Regions from separate parts of the Lentzea sp. CA-135723 genome, predicted to be linked through region 2. Evidence: riboswitches for the same ligand, from Rfam matches in the RefSeq annotation. Region 2 holds a riboswitch; the other holds the start of a gene.
The links. A riboswitch is a leader RNA that binds a small molecule or an ion and turns the genes downstream of it on or off. The one in region 2 is predicted to bind glycine.
Positions count from the first base shown of each region.

Region 1 (3,563 bases), on a different contig from region 2:
GAGGCGATGATGCCGCAGGTGCTGGACGCGCAGGCCGCGTACGACGCCCGCTGACTCAGCACTCGATGACGTTCACGGCGAGTCCGCCGCGTGCCGTCTCCTTGTACTTGACCGACATGTCCTTGCCGGTGTCCCGCATGGTCTTGATGACCTTGTCCAGCGACACGAAGTGCGAGCCGTCGCCCCGCAACGCCATCCGCACCGCCGTGATGGCCTTGATGGACGCGACGGCGTTGCGTTCGATGCACGGGATCTGCACCAGGCCGCCGATCGGGTCGCACGTCAGCCCGAGGTTGTGCTCCATGGCGATCTCGGCGGCGTTCTCGACCTGTTCGGGCGTGCCACCGAGAACCTCGGCGAGACCTCCCGCGGCCATCGAGCAGGCCGACCCGACCTCGCCCTGACACCCGACCTCGGCGCCGGAGATCGACGCGTTCTCCTTGAACAGCACGCCGATCGCGCCCGCCGTCAGCAGGAACCTGACCACGCCGTCGTCGGAAGCACCCGGCACGAACTTCGTGTAGTAGTGCAACACCGCCGGAACGATGCCGGCCGCGCCGTTGGTCGGCGCCGTGACGACGCGGCCACCGGCGGCGTTCTCCTCGTTGACCGCCAATGCAAAGAGCGTCACCCAGTCCATGACCCGCAACGGGTCGGTGACGAAGTGCTCGCTCTCCAGGCGCTTGCGCATCTCGGCGGCGCGGCGGCGGACCTTCAGGCCGCCGGGCAGCGTGCCGTGCTCGGTGCAGCCGCGTTCGACGCACTCCTGCATGACGTGCCAGATGTGCAGAAGTCCTTCCCGCACTTCGGTTTCCGTGCGCCACGACAGCTCGTTGGCCATCATGATCTCGCTGATCGACAGGCCGGTCTCGCGGCAGCGCGCGAGGAGCTGGTCGCCGGTCAGGAACGGGTGCGGCAACGGGGTCGTGTCCGGCTTGATGCGGTCGGTGCCCGACGCGTTCTCGTCGACGACGAAGCCGCCGCCGATCGAGTAGTAGACGGCGTGCTCGACCGACTTGCCACCGGAGAACGCCTCGAAGCTCATTCCGTTGGGGTGCAGCGGAAGCGACTTGCGGCGGTGCATGACGAGGTCGCGGTCGTGCGTGAACGCGATCTCGTGCGTGCCGCCGAGCCTCAGCCGGCCGCTGGAGATGATCTCCTCGACGCGTTCGGCGGCGGCGGACGGGTCGACCTCCTCCGGGAGGTTGCCCTCCAGGCCGAGGAACACGGCCTTGGGGCTGCCGTGGCCGTGGCCGGTCGCCCCGAGCGAACCGAACAGCTGGACGTGCACACGGTCCACAGTGGACAGCTGTGGGCCGAGCTTGTCGACGAACATCGCGGCCGCGCGCATCGGGCCGACCGTGTGGGAGCTGGACGGTCCGATGCCGACGGAGAACAGGTCGAAAACGCTGATCGCCACTGATCAGTCCTTCGTGGTGGGCGGAGCGGAGTCAGTCGGTCTTGGTGAGCTCGGCGTACTTGGCCGCCGTGAGCAGGTTCTCCGCCGACTCGACGCGGACCTTGAACAGCCAGCCCTCGCCGTACGGGTCGTTGTTCACGATCGCCGGGTCCTGCACGACGGCGTCGTTGACCTCGATCACCTCACCGGTCACGGGCGAGAAGAGGTCGCTGACGGACTTGGTGGACTCGAGCTCACCGCACACGGCGTTGGTGACGACCTCGGCACCGACCTCTGGCAGCTGCACGTAGACGATGTCGCCGAGCGCGTCGGCGGCGTACGCGGTGATTCCGCAGGTCAGCGGGTCCTGGGTGCCCGGCGTCCAGTCGACCCACTCGTGTTCGACGGTGTAGAGCAGGTTCTCGGGGAACTCCACGGCGACTCCTCTGGCTGTGACGGGTCAGGACAACTAGCGCCCCCTCCGCCGTGCAGAGTTGCCTACCCCGAGTGGTCTTGCTGCCTGAGAGTGTGCGGGAGCTTGCCCCTTCGGCGCCCCGACTCATGACGGTCGAGGTCTCTCCCACTCGGGTTCTGGCGCTCGCGCGCCGCGGCCGGTGTTCAGTTCTCGGCGCGAACGCTATGTGCGGCCCCCGCCGAGTGTCAACGCGGGACGGTCGAGTGGAACGCGAACAACACTCAGGTCGCTCTGTCCTATCCGAACAACCAGAGGGTTACCGGATAGTGCTAGCTGCACAGTGACATGACCTTGCGGCTGGCCCACATTATGAGATGTCGGCCATCGAACGGAGGAGTCATCGTGCGGATCGCAGTTCCCCGCGAGATCAAGAACCACGAGTACCGCGTCGCTCTCACCCCTGCCGGTGCGCACGAGCTGACCAGCCGCGGCCACGACGTCTACGTCGAGCAGGGTGCCGGTCTCGGTTCCGCGATCACGGACGAGGAGTACCTCGCCGCGGGCGCCAAGATCCTCGCGACCGCCGACGACGTGTGGGCCGAGGGCGACCTGGTCCTCAAGGTCAAGGAGCCGATCGCCGAGGAGTACCCGCGTCTCCGCGCCGGCCAGACCCTCTTCACGTACCTGCACCTCGCCGCCGACAAGCCGCTGACCGAGGCGCTGCTCGCGTCCGGCACCACGGCCATCGCCTACGAGACCGTGCAGCTGCCGAACCGCGCGCTGCCGTTGCTCGCCCCGATGTCCGAGGTCGCGGGCCGGCTCGCCCCGCAGGTCGGCGCGTTCAGCCTGATGAAGCCCTCCGGTGGCCGCGGCGTGCTGCCCGGCGGCGTCCCCGGTGTCGCCCCGGCCCGCGTGGTCGTGATCGGCGGGGGCGTGGCGGGCATCAACGCCGCCACCATCGCCGTCGGCATGGGCGCGGACGTGCAGATCCTCGACACCAACGTCGACCGCCTGCGCCAGATCGACGCCCAGTTCCAGGGCCGCCTGCGCACTCTCGCCTCGAACTCGTTCGCGATCGAGCAGGCCGTCCGCGAGGCCGACCTGGTCATCGGCGCCGTGCTCGTCCCCGGTGCCGCCGCGCCGAAGCTCGTGTCGAACGCGCTGGTCGCCGACATGAAGCCGGGTTCCGTGCTCGTCGACATCGCGATCGACCAGGGCGGTTGCTTCGAGGACTCGCGCCCGACCACGCACGCCGAGCCGACCTACGAGGTCCACAACTCGGTCTTCTACTGCGTCGCGAACATGCCGGGCGCCGTCCCGCGCACCTCGACCTACGCGCTGACCAACGTCACGCTGCCGTACGCCGTCGCGCTGGCCGACAAGGGCTGGGAGAAGGCGCTGAAGGACGACCGTTCGCTCGCCCTGGGCCTGAACGTGCACGCCGGCCAGCTCACCAACGGCCCGGTGGCCGAGGCGACCGGCCTCCTGCACACGCCGCTGGAGTCCGTGGTCTGAAAGCCAACTGAATGAATGAGGCCCCCGCACGCGAGCAACGCTGCGGGGGTTTCGCCTATCTGAGGGCGGCCACGCGCGCCTTGATGCCGTCGATCACGCAGTCCAGCCCGAACTCGAACTGGCTCTCCAGCGACCACAGCTCCTGCTCGTCCAGCATCGCGACGTACCGGGGGTGCTTCTCCCGGTAGAGGTCGGCGATCTTGGCCAGGTCCGGCGGCGGCGAGTCCATCCCGC
Region 1 covers NZ_JBNJMK010000001.1:6,811,246-6,814,808, reverse strand. The annotation lists gene ACQEU1_RS31970 (winged helix-turn-helix transcriptional regulator) at 1-54, shown strand, start outside; gene ACQEU1_RS31965 (L-serine ammonia-lyase) at 56-1,420, opposite strand; gene gcvH (glycine cleavage system protein GcvH) at 1,452-1,835, opposite strand; glycine riboswitch at 1,898-1,992, opposite strand; gene ald (alanine dehydrogenase) at 2,217-3,329, shown strand; gene ACQEU1_RS31950 (TetR/AcrR family transcriptional regulator) at 3,385-3,563, opposite strand, start outside.
Region 1: linked by a shared signal. The riboswitch ahead of gcvH (glycine cleavage system protein GcvH) and the one ahead of gcvT (glycine cleavage system aminomethyltransferase GcvT) in region 2 are both predicted to bind glycine.

Region 2 (3,563 bases):
CGACGCGCGCACGCAGCTCGTCGATAGCGGCGCCCGGCTTGAGGGCCTCCGCGATCACGTCGGCGACCTCGGTGAAGTCCACCTCGCCGAACCCGCGGGTCGCGAGCGCCGGCGTGCCGATCCGCAGACCGGACGTCACCATCGGCGGACGCGGGTCGTTCGGCACGGCGTTGCGGTTGACCGTGATGCCGATCTGGTGCAGCACGTCCTCTGCCTGCTTGCCGTCGAGCTCGGAGTTCACCAGGTCGACCAGGACCAGGTGGACGTCCGTGCCGCCGGTGAGGACCTTCACGCCCGCCGCGGCCACGTCGGCCTGGGACAGGCGGTCGGCCAGGATGCGCGCGCCCTCCAGCGTGCGGCGCTGGCGGTCGGCGAACTCGGGCGAGGCGGCGTGCTTGAACGCCACGGCCTTGGCCGCGATCACGTGCTCCAGCGGACCGCCCTGCTGGCCGGGGAACACCGCCGAGTTGATCTTCTTGGCGATGTCGGCCTCGTTGGAGAGGATCACGCCACCGCGCGGGCCGCCGAGGGTCTTGTGGGTCGTGGTCGTCGTGACGTGCGCGTGCGGCACGGGCGACGGGTGCAGGCCAGCGGCGACGAGGCCCGCGAAGTGCGCCATGTCGACCATCAGGTAGGCCTCGACCGAGTCCGCGATGCGGCGGAACTCGGCGAAGTCCAGCTGCCGCGGGTAGGCGGACCAGCCGGCGACGATCAGCTTCGGGCGGTGCTCGGTGGCGAGGCGCTCGACCTCGGCCATGTCGACGCGGCCGTCACCGTCGGAGACGTGGTACGGCACGACGTTGTAGAGCTTGCCGGAGAAGTTGATGCGCATGCCGTGCGTCAGGTGGCCGCCGTGCGCGAGGTCGAGGCCCAGGATCGTGTCGCCGGGCTGGAGCAGCGCGAACATGGCGGCCGCGTTGGCCTGCGCGCCGGAGTGCGGCTGGACGTTCGCGAAGCCCGCGCCGAAGAGCGACTTGATCCGCTCGATGGCGAGGCGCTCGACGACGTCCACGTGCTCGCAGCCGCCGTAGTAGCGACGGCCGGGGTAGCCCTCGGCGTACTTGTTGGTGAGCACCGAGCCCTGGGCCTGCAGGACCGACACGGGCGTGAAGTTCTCCGAGGCGATCATCTCGAGCGTGCCCTGCTGGCGCGCCAGCTCGGCCGCCACGGCCTGCGCCACCTCGGGGTCGTACTCCGCGAGGGAAGCGTTGAACTGGTCGGACATCTGGCAGATCTCCCTACTTGGCGCGCTTGTAGAACGGAAGTGCGACGACCTCGACCGGCTGCTTCTTGCCGCGGACGTCGACCAGCAGTGGGGTGCCGGGCTCGGCACTGGCCTTGTTCACGTAGGCCATGGCGACGGAGTAGCCGAGGGTCGGGGACAGCGCGCCCGACGTCACTTCGCCCACGACGTCGTCGCCGTTCAGGACCGCGTAGCCGTGCCGAGGCGCCCGGCGCTCGGGGGTCTTCAGCCCGACCAGGACCGAGTCCACATCGGACTCCGACACCTTCGTCAGCGCGTCGCGGCCCACGAAGTCGCCGGGCTTGTCGAGCTTCACGACGCGGCCGAGACCGGCGTGGTACGGCGTCAGCGACGTGGTGAGCTCGTTGCCGTACAACGGCATCCCGGCTTCGAGGCGCAGCGTGTCGCGGCAGCCGAGACCGCACGGCTTGAGCTCGTGCGCCTCGCCGGCCTCCAGCAACGCCGCCCAGACGGCGCCAGCGTCGGCGGGGGCGACGAACAGCTCGAAGCCCTCCTCGCCGGTGTAGCCGGTGCGGGCGAGCAGCGCGTCGACGCCGGCGACCTGCGACGGGTAGGAGGCGTAGTACTTGACGGTCGACAGGTCCGTCTCGGTCAGGCCCGACAGGATCTCGACCGACTTCGGGCCCTGGATCGCGATCAACGCGTAGTCCGTCGACTTGTCGGTCACGACCGTGTCGAACCCGGACGCGCGCTCGACCAGTGCTTCAGCCACCACTGAAGCGTTGGAGGCGTTCGCGACGACCATGAACTCCTCGTCGCCGAGGCGGTAGACGATTAGGTCGTCGATCACGCCGCCGTCGGCCTGGGTGATCATCGTGTAGCGGGCCTTGCCGACGGCCAGCGCCGAGATGTGCCCGACCAGCGCGTGGTCGAGGGCCTCGCCGGCCTGCGGTCCGGTCAGCACGATCTCACCCATGTGCGTGAGGTCGAACAGTCCGGCGGTCTGGCGCACGGCGTGGTGCTCCGCGAGCTCGGACGAGTAGCGCAGCGGCATCCGCCAGCCCGCGAAGTCGGTGAACATCGCGCCGAGCTGCTCGTGCTCGGCGTTCAGAGGCGTGAGGCGGGACATCAGAACGCTCCTCCAGGGTGCGCCGAAGAGCCGGACGCGGCCGGCTGAGGCATCAGAAGAATGACACGGTCCATCGGAGACTCCTCACTTGAGCGAGCCTCCCCCTCTGTCATGAGCCTGAGAGCTTCACCACCGGAGTGGCTTGCACCGTGGGCGAGGCTCCCGGGGAGCCTGCTTTCCAGAGTTGCCTGCGTCGCGCGGTACCTGTACCTGAGAGATTCCGGGGAGGAGTTGCTCCTACGGTGCTCCCACCGAAGGGAGCTCTCCCGCGCGACATCGACGGCCGTGTTCAGTTGGTAGCCCCAGACGCTAGCAGGCCAAACGTCACAGCGGCACGCCCTGCGCCGTCTTCTCGACCACCTTGCGCTCCGCCCAGAACGACAGGAACGGGATCGTGCCGGCGAGCAGCACCAGCGCCGTGCCCTTGATGGACCAGCGCAGCTTCAGCGCCAGGTCGACGGAAATCACCAGGTAGATGGCGTAGAGGAAACCGTGCACGGGGCCGACGACCTTCATCGCGCCACCCATGTCCGCGGCGTACTTGAGCACCATCGCCACGACCAGGAGCAGCAGGAAGACTCCGACCACGTAAGCCATGACCCTGAACCGGGTCAACGCACCCTTCATCTGCCCGCCTTCGCTCAACGACCGTCCCGCGCGTTGAGGTCCGCGAGCATGCGGTTGTAGGCCGCGAGCTCCGCGTCTTCGTCATCGTCGAAGTGCTCGACAGGCGCGGGTTTGACGGCGACAACCGTACTTTCCGGCCGCGGAGCGGGTGCAACCGGCTCGGGTGAGAGAGCCTCGTCACGGCGTTCGCGGGCGAGCTTGCGGAACCGCCAGACCATGAAGAGGGGGAAGAGGCCGAACAGCGGCCACTGGAGCACGTACCCGAGGTTCTGGAACGTGCCGCTGGCGGACTCGAAGCGCTGCCACTGCCAGTACGCGAGCCCGCAACAGACGATCAGCGCCGCCAGACAGGCGAACGCGATCAGCACACGCTGGGGAGTAAGGAGGCCGCGCACGACCTCCACACTACTTGGGAGCACTTCCGGGGGTCAGGGGGCCGCCCCCTGCGAAAACACTCCGATGTCAGCTCCGGCGAGCGCGCTCCGCGAGCGCGCGACACCGCTGACGAGGCCTCCGCGAAGAGGAGGCCACCCCGTGGGGTGTGAGGACCTCGGCCCTCAGCTGAGAAACATGGCGAACGAACGTTCGGCGAGCGCGCCCCGC
Region 2 covers NZ_JBNJMK010000002.1:78,216-81,778, reverse strand. The annotation lists gene glyA (serine hydroxymethyltransferase) at 1-1,225, opposite strand, end outside; gene gcvT (glycine cleavage system aminomethyltransferase GcvT) at 1,239-2,333, opposite strand; glycine riboswitch at 2,433-2,520, opposite strand; glycine riboswitch at 2,522-2,612, opposite strand; gene ACQEU1_RS36265 (DUF3817 domain-containing protein) at 2,658-2,960, opposite strand; gene ACQEU1_RS36260 (hypothetical protein) at 2,975-3,355, opposite strand.